One region of the Exiguobacterium sp. E4787 genome, then DNA from elsewhere that is predicted to be linked to it. Evidence: a T-box and tRNA genes for the amino acid it is inferred to sense, from the RefSeq annotation. Region 1 holds a T-box; the other holds one or more tRNA genes.

Region 1 (10,528 bases):
GCGTTCGCTTCGCGACGGAAACGGATTCCGGCCCGGCGTGCTTGGAAGTCTTCAAAGTTCGAACAAGATGAGATTTCACGATACATCCCTTGCGCCGGCATCCACACTTCGATGTCATATTTCTTCGCAGCTGTGAAGCCGAGATCTGCCGTACACATGCTGAGCACTTGATATGGGAGACCAAGACGCTTAAGCACTTCTTCAGCGTGGCCCGTCAAGAGTTCGAGTTGTTCATAAGACTCTTCAGGTTTCACAAACCGGACGAGCTCGACTTTGTTGAACTGATGCTGACGAATGAGCCCACGCGTGTCGCGTCCGGCTGATCCTGCTTCTGAACGGAAACAAGCGCTATACGCTGTATACGTGATTGGAAGTTGGTCTTCAGCGATAATCTCCTCACGGTGCATGTTCGTCACCGGAACTTCTGCCGTCGGTACGAGGAAGTAGTTCGTGTCCGCCACTTTAAATGCGTCTTCCTCAAATTTAGGAAGTTGTCCCGTCCCGGTCATCGCGTCTCGATTGACCATATAAGGAGGAAGCACTTCAGAATAGCCATGTTCATCGGCATGCATATCCATCATGAAGTTGATGAGGGCACGTTCGAGACGTGCGCCGAGACCTTTATAAAAGACAAACCGGCTGCCTGTCACTTTACCCGCTCGTTCCACATCGACGATTTTCAAGTCTTCCATGACGTCCCAATGCTGTTTGAGTTCAAATTCGAACGTCGGTTTTGTTCCGACTTCACGGATCGTGACGTTATCGTCTTCCGTTTCGCCAATTGGCGTTGATTCGTGCGGGATGTTCGGGATGCTGAGGAGAATCAAGTTCAACTCGGCCTCGACTTCACGCAATTCTTCATCGAGTAATTTGATTTCATCCCCGAGACGGCGGGTCTCGAGAATCGGTCCATCCGCATCTTGCTTATTGCGTTTCAATTCCGCAATTTGCTTCGTCGCTTCATTTCGTTTCGCTTTCTTCACTTCGACCTCATTGATCAAGTTGCGGCGTTTCTCTTCTAGCTCCGGGAAACGATCGAGCGCACTCAAATCCTCGCCGCGATGAGCTAGCTTCGTTTTAATCTCTTCAAAATCTGTTCGTAATCGTTTAATGTCTAACATTCGTTATTCCTCCTTTTTTCACATAAAAAGGTGGCACGCCCCTTTCCCGTAGGAAAGGGACGAACCACCTTGGATCCGCGTTGCCACCCTCGTTGCCCGAAATCGGGCCACTCGATGCACGTAACGTGTGCGTAACGTGACTTGTTTCCAAGCCAATGCTCCGAGGCCGATTCGGTTACATCATCCCACTAGTTTGCACCAACCACTAGCTCTCTGTCAGTAGATGACCGTAACGTACTTTTCCCCATCATTGCATCTGTCATTGAATTAGTTTTACTTTACAACATCTCAACTCTATCGACAAGACTCAGTTTTCCGAGCACGAGTCGAATCTCATCTAAAAAGTCCGAGAAGGCACGCGTCATGCGTGTCAAAAACGACGCCATCTCGACCGGTTCGGCCGCGACGAGCGTTCCTTTAGGTGGAAGTTCACCATCTAGATACCGGACGCTTCCGGAAGGCTCGATGGTGACGGTCCCGACCTGTTGATCGGCCGCAATTGGAGCTTTTGTATCAGGAAGGTCATACGTTGGTTCGGGTACGGCCTGTCCTTTTTCAACAAGTACTTCAAAAGCTGACGTCGTGCGCACTTTTGCCGACTCGACTGTACCTTCAGCGACATGCAGCGTCGCCGGGACGATTTCACCAGTCCGTAAAATAGGGGTCAAGACGAAATCGCCATAGGCATAGTCGTGAAGCGCCTTTGTAGCAGTATAGCGCCCTTGATCGGTCTTCGCTCCGAGAACGACCGATAACACGGTACGTCCATCTCGCGTCGACACGCCGATAAAGCAGTAACCGGCATCGTCGGTCGTGCCCGTTTTAAAGCCAAGCATACCCGGATAGGCTAAATCACGACCAGCGAGCATCCGGTTCGTCGCTTCAAATCGGACTCCATCGATATCAACATACGCTTGTTTCGTCACATCGAGCACTTCCGGGAACTTCGTCAAATACGCCAAAGCTAGCATCATCAAATCATTGGCCGATGTCAAATTCTCCCCTGGACGTCCCGCTGACACAGAGTCAAGTCCCGATGCATTGGCGAACGTCGTTTGGGTCATGCCAAGTTCGGTCGCCCGTTCGTTCATTTTCTTTACGAATACCCCTTCCGAACCAGAGACGGCCTCGGCCAATGTGACCGCTGCCTCGTTCGCGGAACGAATCAACGCCACGTCGTATAGCTCTTTCACCGTGTACGGTTTATTGACGAGCGGAATCCGAGCCAATCCTGGTTTTCGGGTCAGCGCCAACGCCTTGTCGCTCGGGGTCACTTCTTGGCTCCAACTGAGGTCACCTGCTTCGATGGCTTCTCGGACGAGAAAAGCGGTCATCAGCTTAGTGATTGATGCCGGAGGAAGCATCGCGTCCTCTTCTTGTGAGAACAGGATTTGTCCCGTCGTCATGTCCACGAGCATCGCGCCGGTCGCATCAACTTTAGGTGCCGCCGATGCATCCGTCGGCACGATCATATTTAAAAGGATTGCCCAAACGAGCATCCTTCCGATCCATCTTTGTCTCACGGTCTTGCCCCTTTCTATACGTATCTCGTTACAGTGTAGCAAAAAAACACATGAAAAAGGCTCCCTATTTGCTAGAGAGCCTTTCAATCAGGCGAGTTGTCGCTTCGTCGCTTCAACCATGTCCAAGAAATAGCGGTGCATCGACAAGTCGTCCGTCAATTCCGGGTGGAACGAGCAGGCCATATACTTGTCATACCGAACCGCGACAATCGCTTCCTCGACCTCGGCGAGCACCTCAACGCTCGCTTCGACCGATGCGACTTGCGGCGCTCGAATGAACACCGCTTCGACAGCGTCATCGATTCCATTAACAGTCAAATCGACTTCAAAGCTATCAACTTGTCGTCCGAACGCATTCCGTTTGACCGTCATTGGGATTTTACGCAAGTGCGCATCATATCCTTCGACTTCGGTCGCGAGCAAAATCAAACCAGCGCACGTTCCGAACATCGGCAACTCCGTATTCTCACGTAACGGCTCGAGCAACTCGTACCGATCGAGTAGGCGACGCATCGCCGTGCTCTCCCCACCCGGTAAGACGAGTCCATCGATTCGATTTAAGTCATCGACCGAGCGGACGACGAGTGTATTCGCACCAAGTGCTTCGAGCATGTGAACGTGTTCGCGAATTGCACCTTGCATTCCGAGTACACCAATCGTGGTCATCTTACCAACCTCGCGGTGCCATGAGTTCTTCTTGTTTGAGCGTGCGGACGTCGAGTCCCTTCATCGCTTCGCCGAGTCCTTTCGACAAGTGCGCGATGCGCTCATAGTCATCATGGTACGTCGTAGCTTCAACGATGGCACGGGCGAATTTCTCAGGGTTCTCCGCCTTAAAGATTCCTGATCCGACAAAGACGCCGTCCGCTCCGAGGTGCATCATGAGTGCCGCATCGGCTGGTGTCGCAATTCCGCCTGCTGCGAAGTTGACGACCGGGAGGCGACCCGCTTCACGGATTTGCATGAGTACTTCAAACGGGGCACCAAGATCACGTGCTTCCGTCATCACTTCGTCGATGCTCATCGAGAGCAATCGTTTCACTTGGGCTTGAACGGTACGCATGTGACGAACCGCTTCGACGATGTTGCCGGTTCCCGGCTCACCTTTCGTCCGAATCATCGCTGCACCTTCCCCAATGCGGCGTGATGCTTCACCAAGGTCGCGCGCGCCACAGACGAACGGTGCTTTGTAGTCACGTTTGTAGAGATGGAACTCTTCGTCAGCAGGTGTCAATACTTCACTCTCGTCAATGAAATCAACCCCCATTGATTCAAGGACACGTGCTTCAGCGATGTGACCGATCCGGCACTTCGCCATGACCGGTACCGATACCGCACCCATGACGTCTTCAATGATTGTCGGGTCGGCCATACGAGCAACACCGCCCATTTTGCGAATATCTGAAGGTACGCGCTCGAGTGCCATGACGGCAACTGCACCTGCTGCTTCAGCAATTTTGGCTTGCTCCGCGTTGATGACGTCCATAATGACGCCACCTTTTTGCATCTCGGCCATACCACGTTTTACTTTGTCTGTCCCTACTTGTCTCTTTTCCAAATGGATCCCCTCCAATAAGCTAGTCTACTTGCAAGTATAAATTGATTTGACTATATTGAAAGTGCCAGTTTTATATTTTTTAAAGTGGTCAGTTCGAACAAAGGACTTCATTTCTTGATTCTCGAATGTTGTAAAGATTAAAGGAGATGATGGAATGGATCAATGGAACAGTCGTGACGACGCGCAGGAGCGCAGCTTTTTCGGAAAAACGGGAATGGTCTCGCTCCTCCTCGTCATCGGATTCGTGCTCTATTTTTTCTTTGGCTGACCACAGAAAGGACACATCATGGATATGCTCACGTTCTCGCTCGAGGCCGACTCGAGCGTCCCATTATATGAACAACTCTATTTGCACATTCGACAAGCCATCGTTGATGACACCCTCACCACCGGGACAAAACTTCCGTCCAAACGTAAGTTAGGTGAGTTTTTAGATGTATCACAAACGACCGTTGAACTGGCTTACGCCCAGTTGCTCGCGGAAGGATACATCGAGTCGTTGCCACGCAAAGGCTTCTACGTGTTACCGCAAGAAGAACTGTACGTCCGGCGCGGCAGTAGCGTCATCGAACCGTTACCGGTGAAAAAAACATATGAGTTCGACTTGTATCCGAGTCAAATCGACACGACCGCTTTCCCATTCGAACGTTGGCGCCGGCACTTAAAACAAGTCGTCTCAGAAGAACATCACGATTTGCTGTCACTTGGCTCCGTCCAAGGCGATTTCGTTCTTCGCCAAGAAATTGCGACCTATCTCTATCATTCGCGCGGCGTGCATTGTTCTCCTGAACAAATCGTTGTCGGATCGGGAACCGAGCAGCTGTTGCCCCAATTGTTAGAACTGTTGCCGGATACTACGACGTTCGGCATTGAGGATCCGGGGTATCCGCTCACCCGCCAACTGTTCGCCCATCAACGGCGGACGTTCATCCCGATTCCTGTCGATGAGAGCGGCGTCCGTGTCGACCTGGTGGAGCAAGCATCCATTGATGCCCTCTATGTCACACCGGCCCATCAATTTCCGACTGGGACCATTCTATCTGTCAGTCGACGTCAACGTTTGCTCAACTGGGCATCGGAGCGACAGACGTATGTGATTGAAGATGATTACGATAGTGAATTCCGTTATAGCGGCAAACCGATTCCCTCTTTGCAAAGCATGGATCAAAACGAGCGAGTCGTCTATTTGAGCACATTCTCTAAATCATTGATGCCTTCATTGCGAATCGGTTATATGGTACTCCCCCCTCCGCTGTTAAATCGCTATCGAGAACGTTATCGTCACTTCACGTGTAGCGTACCCCGTTTCGAACAACATACGTTAGCAGCATTTATGGCGACCGGTGATTTTGAGAAACACTTGAACCGGATGCGGAAGACATATCGCCGGAAACTTGAAATCATTATCGCTGCCTTTAAACCTTATGAACCGGTCGTCTCCGTCACGGGGGCGAGCGCCGGCCTTCACGTCGTCCTGTCTGTTCGTACAAGCGCGACAAGTGAAGACTTGAAACGATTGGCCGAGGCTTCGAATATCCGAATCAATGCGATGACAGACTATCGCATCGAATCAAGCGACACGATTCCTCAGTTTTTATTTGGATTTGCCGCCTTATCCGAAGAAACATTACCAGCTGCCGTTAGTGCGCTCATGTCGTGTTGGAACATTGAGAAAGGAAGAGATGGATGAAACGGTCACGCTACGTCGTCGGTGGGCTCCTTTTGTTAATTGGTACACTCCTGTTATCCGAATCGTGGTGGAAAGACCAACTCACGGCATGGAACAGTCAACAAGTGACCGCCGAAATTCAACCGAAACAGCCAGAAACCGGTGAATTTGAGTTTTCAAACGTCGAGCCGTTATCATGGGAACAACTTCTCACCGTGCGCAATCGATTTCATGATTTACCGACCGTCGGCCTCATTTCGATTCCAGAAATCGAACTCGAGCTCCCAATCTTATACGGGCTCGACAATGAGAACTTGGCTGTCGGGGCTGGAACGATGGACCCGGACCAACGAATGGGAACCGGAAACTATGCACTCGCGGGCCACTACACGCAAAGCCCGACCGCCTTGTTCGGTCCGCTTCACATCATCGACGTCGGCATGTCCATCTACTTGACCGACATGACACATACGTTCGAATACGAGGTCATTTCGCTTGAGACCGTTCCCCCGACACGGGTCGACGTGCTCGATCCGACAACAGAACCGACGATTACACTCGTCACATGCACGTTCGATGCGACCGAACGTTTGATTGTCAAAGGACGCTTCGTGAACCAAACGCCTCTCTAACCGATAGGCGTTTTTATTATTTTTCAAAAAAAATATTGTGAGCGCTTACATATTCAGCTAAACTATTCCTGAAACCGTTTGCACAATTTTGACAATTCGTTGCCCTGTAGACGACACATTCCATGAAAGAGGTGCTTTATGAAGAAGAAAACGGCACGACAGACGACCACGTTACTTTTATCATCCGTTCTCCTCATCCAAGCCGGCGTTCCGATGAACGCATTGGCCGAGCCTGCGACAATCTCGATTGATGGCTTAAAAACGGATTGGGCGAACACGCCAGCGCTCGCCACATCCCCACAGGCGGGTTGGCAAGGATTCGATTTAGGAGACGTCTATCTGCAGAACGATGCGCGTAACCTTTACTTTTATGTGGATGCGAACACCGTCCCGAACTGGGGCGACAATGGTCAGTACATAAATATCGCCCTCCAAATCAATGAACAAGATTCAGGCGTAGCGACAAACCCGCTCGGCCATCCGTTCAACTTCAGCCAAACTGATAAAAAACCACAGTATCATATTTTACTTCGCGTCGATGGCGACACGTCAGTAAAAGAAGCCGCTCTGTATGAAGCAGGGGAATCCACGCCGCTCGCAAACTTGAGCAACTTAAACGGCGCCTCGTTTGCCATTGATCGCACGAAAGGCTTTGAAGGCAAAATTCCATTGTCCCTGCTTGGTCTAAGCAATGATGATACCGTTCGGGTCCTCACGGTACTCAGCGGGAATAACGCTACCGAGCACGGTGCGTTCGACACGATTCCAAGCAATGCGGCCAATAAAGTCGCCGATAGTTGGAATGTTTCGGCGACTCCGTCGACACAATCGGTATATAGCCCAGCCTTCACGTTGAGCGGTGTCGAGACGGTCAGTCAACTCGAAGTGACAGCGGTCACGCCGGCCAATCAATCGGAACAAGTGGACATCAAATCCCCAATCACATGGACGTTCAATGAACCTGTGTCGTTAGATGCTTCGAACATCAGCTTGATGAATGGCGAGACAGCTGTACCGTTCACGGCTGAAGCGAGTGGATCGACTGTGACTGTCACACCGACCGAAGCACTCGGTTTGAATCAAACGTATACCGCGACCCTTCCCGCGGACGCCGTGAAAGGCAACCTGTCGAACACGACGTTACCAGCATTGACGACGTCATTTAAAACCATCACTGAAATCGCCGATCCGTGGAAAACACAACGCTACATCGAAATGTTGTACGTACGGGCCGACAACGATTACACGGACTGGAATTTATGGACGTGGAGCACGGGTGCCAAAGACGGTCAAGTTGACCCGTATAAAATCACCGAAAATGGCGCCATCTTCCGAATCCCAGTCGGAAAAGATGCGACCAATGTAGGCTTTGTCATCCGCAAGGGCACGGATTGGGTCGTGAAAGATGGCTACGGGGAAGACCGTTATGTCAAATTGGGAAGCGACCGGGTGACGAAAGTCGTCGTCGAGAGCGGCAAAGGGACGTTCCATCAAGTACCGACGATTCAAGGACCCTTGTTTGAAGATGGTGCCGTCACGTTCTTCTACCGTGACAAAGCGTTGTATGAAGCAGGACAACTCGATGAAATCGACAGTGTCGCATTGAAAGTCAATGGCACGACGTACCCGATGACGTACGAAGCCAAAAATGAATGGTTCCGCCATACGGTCAAATTACCGGAAGGGAAACATGATTATACGTTCCTTGTCACAAAAGATGGTGTCACGACCGAAGTGAAGGATTCTTACTTCGAGGCTTCGAGCGTCGAGTATCGTCGTCCGAACGTTAAACTGGCAGCAAGCGTGGCACCGAAAGCCCTCAGTTCTCGAGAAAACGCGGTCGTCCAGGTGAAGCCGACGTTGCCGAAAGGCGTCAAGCTGCGTCAACTGTTCATCGATGCACGTCCTCTGGGTGGACCGGCTAAACTAGAAGTCGACCCGGCCCTCAACAAACAGACGATTGCAGTCAAAGATACCGTCAAACCGGGCAATAAATTCTTAACGATTACGGCGATTGACCAATACGGTAACGTCCATAAGACGAAAACATCGTTAACGGTCCGACCGGTCTCGATGAAGGACAAGCAAGAGTTCGATTGGGATGAGGCACGGATTTACTTCATGCTGACCGACCGATTCTACGATGGGGATAAAACGAACAATAACCCGAACGGTGAATACTATGACCAAGACCATCTTGAGTCTTATCACGGCGGCGACTTTGCCGGTGTGACGAAGAAACTCGACTACTTGGATAAGCTAGGCATCAATACGATTTGGATTACACCGATTGTCGATAATATCGATTGGGATCTTCGCTACGGTAAAGATGGATCACAGTATGGCTATCATGGATACTGGGCGAAAAACTTCGAAAAACTCGATGAGCATCTCGGCGATATGAAAGCATTCCATCGTCTGATTGACGAAGCGAATGCTCGCGGTATGAAGATTATGGTCGACGTCGTCTTGAACCACCCTGGCTACGGGATGGAACCAGGAGCTGTAGACACGGGCGCCACAAACTTCCCAACCGATCAAGAGCGCAAAGCGTTCGACGGCATGATTCGTTCGAATCCGGTCGATGGCGATGACTTGAAGATGTCTCTTTCCGGATTACCGGACTTTAAGACCGAAGAGGCTGCCGTCCGTGAACAACTCGTCAAATGGCAGACGGATTGGATTAAACGCTCGAAAACGAAAAAAGGAAACACCATCGATTACTTCCGCGTCGACACGGTCAAACACGTCGACTCTACAACATGGAAGTCGTTCAAAAACGAATTGACGGCCATCAAACCGGACTTCAAAATGATTGGCGAACATTACGGTGCAAGTGTGAACAACACGGGCGGTTACTTACAGAGTGGCCAGATGGACTCACTTCTCGACTTTGATTTCAAGTATCAGGCCGAACGTTTCATCAACGGGAACATTGATGATGTCGAGAGCGCGCTTCAATATCGCAACACGCAACTCTCGAATGAAGCGACACTCGGACAATTCCTTAGCAGCCATGACGAGGACGGTTTCCTCGTATCACGTGCTGGAGGCGATGAAGGGAAGCATATGGTCGCCGCCTCGCTTCAAATGACGGCGAAAGGACAGCCTGTCATCTACTATGGTGAAGAGGTTGGACAGTCCGGAAAACATGCGTTGGATATGGATAAGGGCGAGTTCAATGAAAACCGTTATGACTTCGACTGGAAACGAGTCAAAGGAGAAGGTAAAGCGATGCATACGCATTACCAAAAGCTACTCAATATTCGTGCCGACTATTCAAAAGTATTTAGTAAAGGAACGCGTGCCGTCGTTGCTGGTGGTTCTGCCACTGGATACTCTGTCTTTGAACGGAAGCACGGCAAAGACTCTGTTCTCGTGGCCTTGAACACGACAGAAGCCAAACGAACGATCACGTTCCAGACAAAACTCAAGCATAAAACGACGCTCGTCGACCGCTATAGCGGACGTCATTACGTCGTCAAACGAGATGGGAAAGTGACCGTCAGCTTACCTGCACAGGACGATGGTGGTACTGTAATTCTCGTGGCCAAGTCAAAAAAATGATAACGAAAAGCCGTTGCCTCTAATTTAGAGACAACGGCTTGTTGTTTAGCGTGAATAGTTTGGAGCTTCTTTAGTGATGTGGACATCGTGAGGGTGACTTTCTTGTAACCCAGCCCCAGTCATGCGGATAAACTGAGTATCCTCACGTAGCGCACGGATATCGGCAGCCCCACAATAACCCATTCCTGAACGAAGGCCTCCGATGAGTTGATAGACAGTATCGGCTAGTTCACCACGATAAGCGACGCGTCCTTCAATACCTTCTGGTACGAACTTTTTATCGGCTTCTTGGAAATAGCGATCTTGGCTGCCTCGTTTCATCGAAGCCTCAGAACCCATTCCACGGTACGTCTTGAACTGACGACCTTGATAGATTTCCATCTCTCCTGGGCTTTCTTTCACACCTGCGAGAAGGCTACCAAGCATAACGGCATGAGCTCCAGCTGCAATAGCTTTCA
Region 2 (4,673 bases), on a different contig from region 1:
AACCGTCTCTTTGAATTGACAGGACTGCACAAGTTGCTCTCGATCAATACAAACGTAAGAGGTGGCACGCAATGAGTAACATCGAACAGACGGTGATGACGTTCCCGGCCAAACCGGAGTATGTCGGTGTGGTCCGTTTAGTCGTCTCAGGAATCGCTAACCGTATGGGATATACGTACGACGAGATCGAGGATATTAAAATCGCGGTCTCGGAAGCCTGTGGCAATGCTGTTCAACATGCCTATGAAGATCAAGAAGGTGAAGTGAAGCTTACGTGTGGCGTTCATCAAGATCGTCTCGAAATGACGATCGAGGACTCGGGCAAAACATTTGCCGACGACGTGAAACGCCAAGCGGCGCCAGTCGAAGAGACGGCTGAAATCGAATCGCTTCACGAAGGAGGACTCGGTCTTTTCCTCATTGAAGCCTTAATGGATGACGTCTCGATCAACAAGGACAATGGTGTCAAGGTGACGATGACGAAACTCCTTAACAGGGACGAGGTGGATCAGAGTGCCAGCAAAATCTCAACAACGCCATCACAGTGATGATGAAGTATTAGAGTGGATCGAGCGTTATCAACAGGACGATCAAAACGAAGAAGTCCAAATGCTCCTCATCAACCGATACTCGGACCTCGTTGAGGCGCTTGCACGAAAGTTTTCGCGAGGCCGGGCCATTCATGACGACCTCGTTCAAGTCGGCATGATCGGACTTCTCGCTGCCCTTCGTCGTTTCGACCCTGAGTTTGGACGCAGTTTCGAGTCGTTTGCCGTTCCGACGATTATCGGTGAAATCAAGCGTTTCATCCGTGACAAGACGTGGAGCGTCCACGTTCCGCGTCGGATTAAAGAGCTTGGGCCGAAAATTAAGAAGACGGTCGAAGAATTGACTACCGAACTGCAACGTTCACCGCGCATCGATGAGATTGCTGATCACCTCGGTGTTTCAGATGAAGAGATTCTCGAAACGCTCGAGATGGGTAAGAGCTACCAAGCCCTTTCCGTCGACAGCTCAATCGAAGCGGACAACGAAGGTTCGACCGTCACGCTCCTCGACCTCGTCGGGAGTCAAGAACGTGGTTACGAATCGGTTGACCAGCGCCTCATCCTTGAAAAAGCGTTCAGCGTGTTGAATGAACGGGAACAGGCGATTCTGGAATGTGCTTATTATAAAAACATGAGCCAAAAAGAGACGGGTGAGCTCCTTGGGATTTCACAGATGCACGTATCGCGCTTACAGCGTCGTGCGCTCGAAAAATTACGCGAGGCCATCAAAGTCCCGCTCAATGAAGTATTCTCAAACGATGACTAAACGGTCATCGTTTTTTTGTCGTCCACGCGTGAGTTTGCTACACTTCAAGAGAGAAGAGAAAAGGAAGTGATTCGATTGATTACGAAAATCGCAAAAGATTTGAAGTTGAAGACGAGTCAAGTCGAGACGGTGCAACAACTCGCCGCGGACGGAGCGACGATTCCGTTCATGGCCCGGTACCGTAAAGAAATGACCGGTAATCTCGATGAAGTGGAAATCAAAGCCATTCTCGATGCCTTACAATATGAAGAGAGTTTGCACAAACGTAAGACGGACGTCCTCGCCAAACTCGAGGAACTCGAGAAGGCGACACCAGAGTTGATCCGTGCGCTTGAAGCTGCGACGAGCCTGCAACAAGTCGATGACATCTACCTTCCTTATCGTCCGAAGCGACGGACGAAAGCCGAGCAAGGACGGGAGAAAGGGCTCCAACCGCTCGCTGACTGGTATCGTCAACCAACGCCATATTCGGTGACCGAAGCACAGTCGTTAGCGGGGGACCTCTCGCTTGAAGAAGCACTTCCGTTCGTCCAATCGATTATCGGGGAGGAGTGGGGCGAAGTGGCGACGCTTCGACAATCACTCCGTACACGAGTCCGGAAAGAGGCGCTTCTTCGTTCACAGAAGAAAAAACAGGCGGAAGATGAGAAAGAAGTGTTCGCCCAGTATTATGAATATGAAGAGAAAATCGCAGGAATCGTCCCACACCGAATCCTCGCCTTGAACCGTGGAGAGCGCACTGATGTGTTGCAAGTGAAGGTCGTCTTCGATGAGACGGGTTTCATACGACAAGCGCTCGGTAAGTTTGACCGCTTGCCGACGGAGAAACGCGAACTCGTTACGCTCGCCGTGAAGGATGCCTTCAAGAAGTCGGTGTTCCCGGCCATCGAACGCGAAGTCCGGAGTGAGTTGACCGAGACGGCTGAAGAACAGGCAATCGATGTGTTCTCAAAAAACTTGAAACAGCTCTACATGCAACCACCGCTTCGTGAGGTCGTCGTCCTAGGGATTGACCCAGCCTATCGAACGGGTTGTAAATGGGCTGTCGTCAATGAAATTGGAAAAGTCGAAGAGGTCGGTGTCTTCTATCCGACGGCACCGAAACATGATGTCGCCGGTTCAGAGAAAGTGTTGACGTCGCTCGTGAAGCGTTATCCAATCTCGGTCATCGTCATTGGGAATGGGACCGCCTCCCGTGAGACGGAGCAGTTCGTATCGACCTGGCTGAAGAAGGCGGAACGCGAGATAGCCTATGCCATCGTCAACGAAGCGGGAGCGAGTGTCTATTCGGCTTCAGAAATTGCCCGATCAGAATTCCCAGAATTGAAAGTGGAAGAACGTTCGGCCGTCTCGATTGCTCGGCGTATTCAAGACGCGATGGCGGAACTCGTCAAAGTCGATCCGCAGTCTGTCGGGGTCGGGCAATATCAGCATGACGTCAGTCAGAACAAGTTGAAAGGATCGCTCGAGTTCGTTGTCGAGAGTGTCGTCAACATGGTCGGCGTCGATGTGAACCGGGCTTCGGAGTCATTGCTCACGTATGTATCCGGATTGAATAAGACGACGGCTAAAAATATTGTCGCGTATCGGGATGAGTTCGGCCGCTTTGATACACGGAAAGAAATCAAGAAAGTACCACGTCTTGGAGCGAAGGCGTATGAACAAGCAGCCGGCTTTTTACGAATCACGAACGGGAGCGATGTGCTCGACCAGACAGAGATTCATCCAGAGAGCTATAAACTGACACTCTCTCTATTGAAGGAACTCGGTGTTTCGAAGCAAGCGGTAGGCACGGCCGAACTGCGGGAACGATTAAAGACGGTCGATGCCAAAGTGCTAAGTGAGAAGCTAGATGCCGGATTACCGACAGTCGAGGATATCTTGAAGTCGCTCGCGAAGCCTGGGCGTGACCCGCGCGAAGATATTCAGAAACCATTGCTTCGGACCGACGTAATGAACTTAGAGGACCTCCAAGTGGGGATGGAGTTCCAAGGGACGGTACGCAACGTCATCGACTTTGGGGCGTTCGTGGACATCGGGGTGAAGCAAGATGGACTCGTCCATATTTCGAAATTGTCGAATCGCTACGTCAAGCATCCACTTGATGTCGTTGCGGTCGGTGATATCGTCACCGTATGGATCGAACAAGTGGACGCCAATCGGGGACGGATCAGTCTCACGATGTTGGAGCCGAAACGTTAAATAAGAAGGAACTAGCACCGAGTAAAATGTTTTTCATTTTGCTCGGTTTTTTTATGAAAAAGTGTTGACGGTCTTTTCTGCCCGTGCTATCTTATAGAAGTCGCCGAGAGACGACATGGAATATTAAAGCTTTTCTAAAAAAGTGATTGACAGGTTTCTGGTTTGCGGTTACAATTTAAATCGTTACTTCGATAAATTCAAGCAACGTTCCGCAATAGCTCAGTGGTAGAGCAACCGGCTGTTAACCGGTAGGTCGTAGGTTCAAATCCTACTTGCGGAGCCATTTTATTTTGGAGACGTACCCAAGAGGCTATAAGGGGCTCCCCTGCTAAGGGAGTAGGCTGGGAAACCGGTGCGAGGGTTCGAATCCCTCCGTCTCCGCCACTTATTTTTTAGAAAACACATACATCTGGCCCGTTGGTCAAGCGGTTAAGACACCGCCCTTTCACGGCGGTAACACGGGTTCGAATCCCGTACGGGTCACCATCATACGGAGGATTAGCTCAGCTGGGAGAGCACCTGCCTTACAAGCAGGGGGTCGGCGGTTCGATCCCGTCATCCTCCACCATTTCAAATTTAAGCACGTATAACGGTCTTGTGGTGTAGGGGTTAACATGCCTGCCTGTCACGCAGGAGATCGCGGGTTCAAATCCCGTCAAGACCGCCATTTACGTTGGGCCGTAGCCAAGTGGTAAGGCATCGGATTTTGATTCCGACATGCGAAGGTTCGATCCCTTCCGGCCCAGCTTATAATTTGAGTCATTAGCTCAGTTGGTAGAGCATCTGACTTTTAATCAGAGGGTCGCAGGTTCGAGCCCTGCATGACTCACCATTTTTTATCCCTCGTAACACCTTAATACGCTGCGGTCGTGGCGGAATCGGTAGACGCGCTAGGTTGAGGGCCTAGTGGTGGTTAACACCGTGGAGGTTCAAGTCCTCTCGACCGCACCAATATGCACCCTTAGCTCAGCTGGATAGAGCGTTAGACTACGAATCTAAAGGCCGGGAGTTCGAATCTCTCAGGGTGCACCATTTTTATTATGGGCCTATAGCTCAGCCGGTTAGAGCGCACGCCTGATAAGCGTGAGGTCGGTGGTTCGAGTCCACTTAGGCCCACCATTTAAACTGACGAACTTTGAAAACTGAACGATGAGGCA

What was found. The T-box of region 1 lies ahead of serS (serine--tRNA ligase). A T-box ahead of a tRNA ligase gene usually reads a tRNA of that ligase, here a tRNA-Ser.
Region 2: it has a tRNA-Ser gene. The T-box ahead of serS (serine--tRNA ligase) is inferred to sense a tRNA for this amino acid. The anticodon was not compared.

Annotation. Positions count from the first base shown of each region.
Region 1 is NZ_JACSLY010000022.1:1,389-11,916, reverse strand. Features, by position in the region: gene serS (serine--tRNA ligase) at 1-1,121, opposite strand, end outside; T-box leader at 1,174-1,381, opposite strand; gene KNP80_RS15400 (D-alanyl-D-alanine carboxypeptidase family protein) at 1,400-2,593, opposite strand; gene pdxT (pyridoxal 5'-phosphate synthase glutaminase subunit PdxT) at 2,732-3,310, opposite strand; gene pdxS (pyridoxal 5'-phosphate synthase lyase subunit PdxS) at 3,312-4,202, opposite strand; gene pdxR (MocR-like pyridoxine biosynthesis transcription factor PdxR) at 4,489-5,892, shown strand; gene KNP80_RS15380 (class A sortase) at 5,889-6,503, shown strand; gene KNP80_RS15375 (alpha-amylase family glycosyl hydrolase) at 6,642-10,070, shown strand; gene guaB (IMP dehydrogenase) at 10,116-10,528, opposite strand, start outside.
Region 2 is NZ_JACSLY010000010.1:144-4,816, reverse strand. Features, by position in the region: gene KNP80_RS11690 (STAS domain-containing protein) at 1-75, shown strand, start outside; gene rsbW (anti-sigma B factor RsbW) at 72-548, shown strand; gene sigB (RNA polymerase sigma factor SigB) at 514-1,314, shown strand; gene KNP80_RS11675 (Tex family protein) at 1,390-3,516, shown strand; tRNA gene KNP80_RS11670 (tRNA-Asn) at 3,725-3,799, shown strand; tRNA gene KNP80_RS11665 (tRNA-Ser) at 3,809-3,900, shown strand; tRNA gene KNP80_RS11660 (tRNA-Glu) at 3,928-4,002, shown strand; tRNA gene KNP80_RS11655 (tRNA-Val) at 4,009-4,084, shown strand; tRNA gene KNP80_RS11650 (tRNA-Asp) at 4,108-4,183, shown strand; tRNA gene KNP80_RS11645 (tRNA-Gln) at 4,191-4,262, shown strand; tRNA gene KNP80_RS11640 (tRNA-Lys) at 4,273-4,348, shown strand; tRNA gene KNP80_RS11635 (tRNA-Leu) at 4,380-4,467, shown strand; tRNA gene KNP80_RS11630 (tRNA-Arg) at 4,472-4,548, shown strand; tRNA gene KNP80_RS11625 (tRNA-Ile) at 4,559-4,635, shown strand.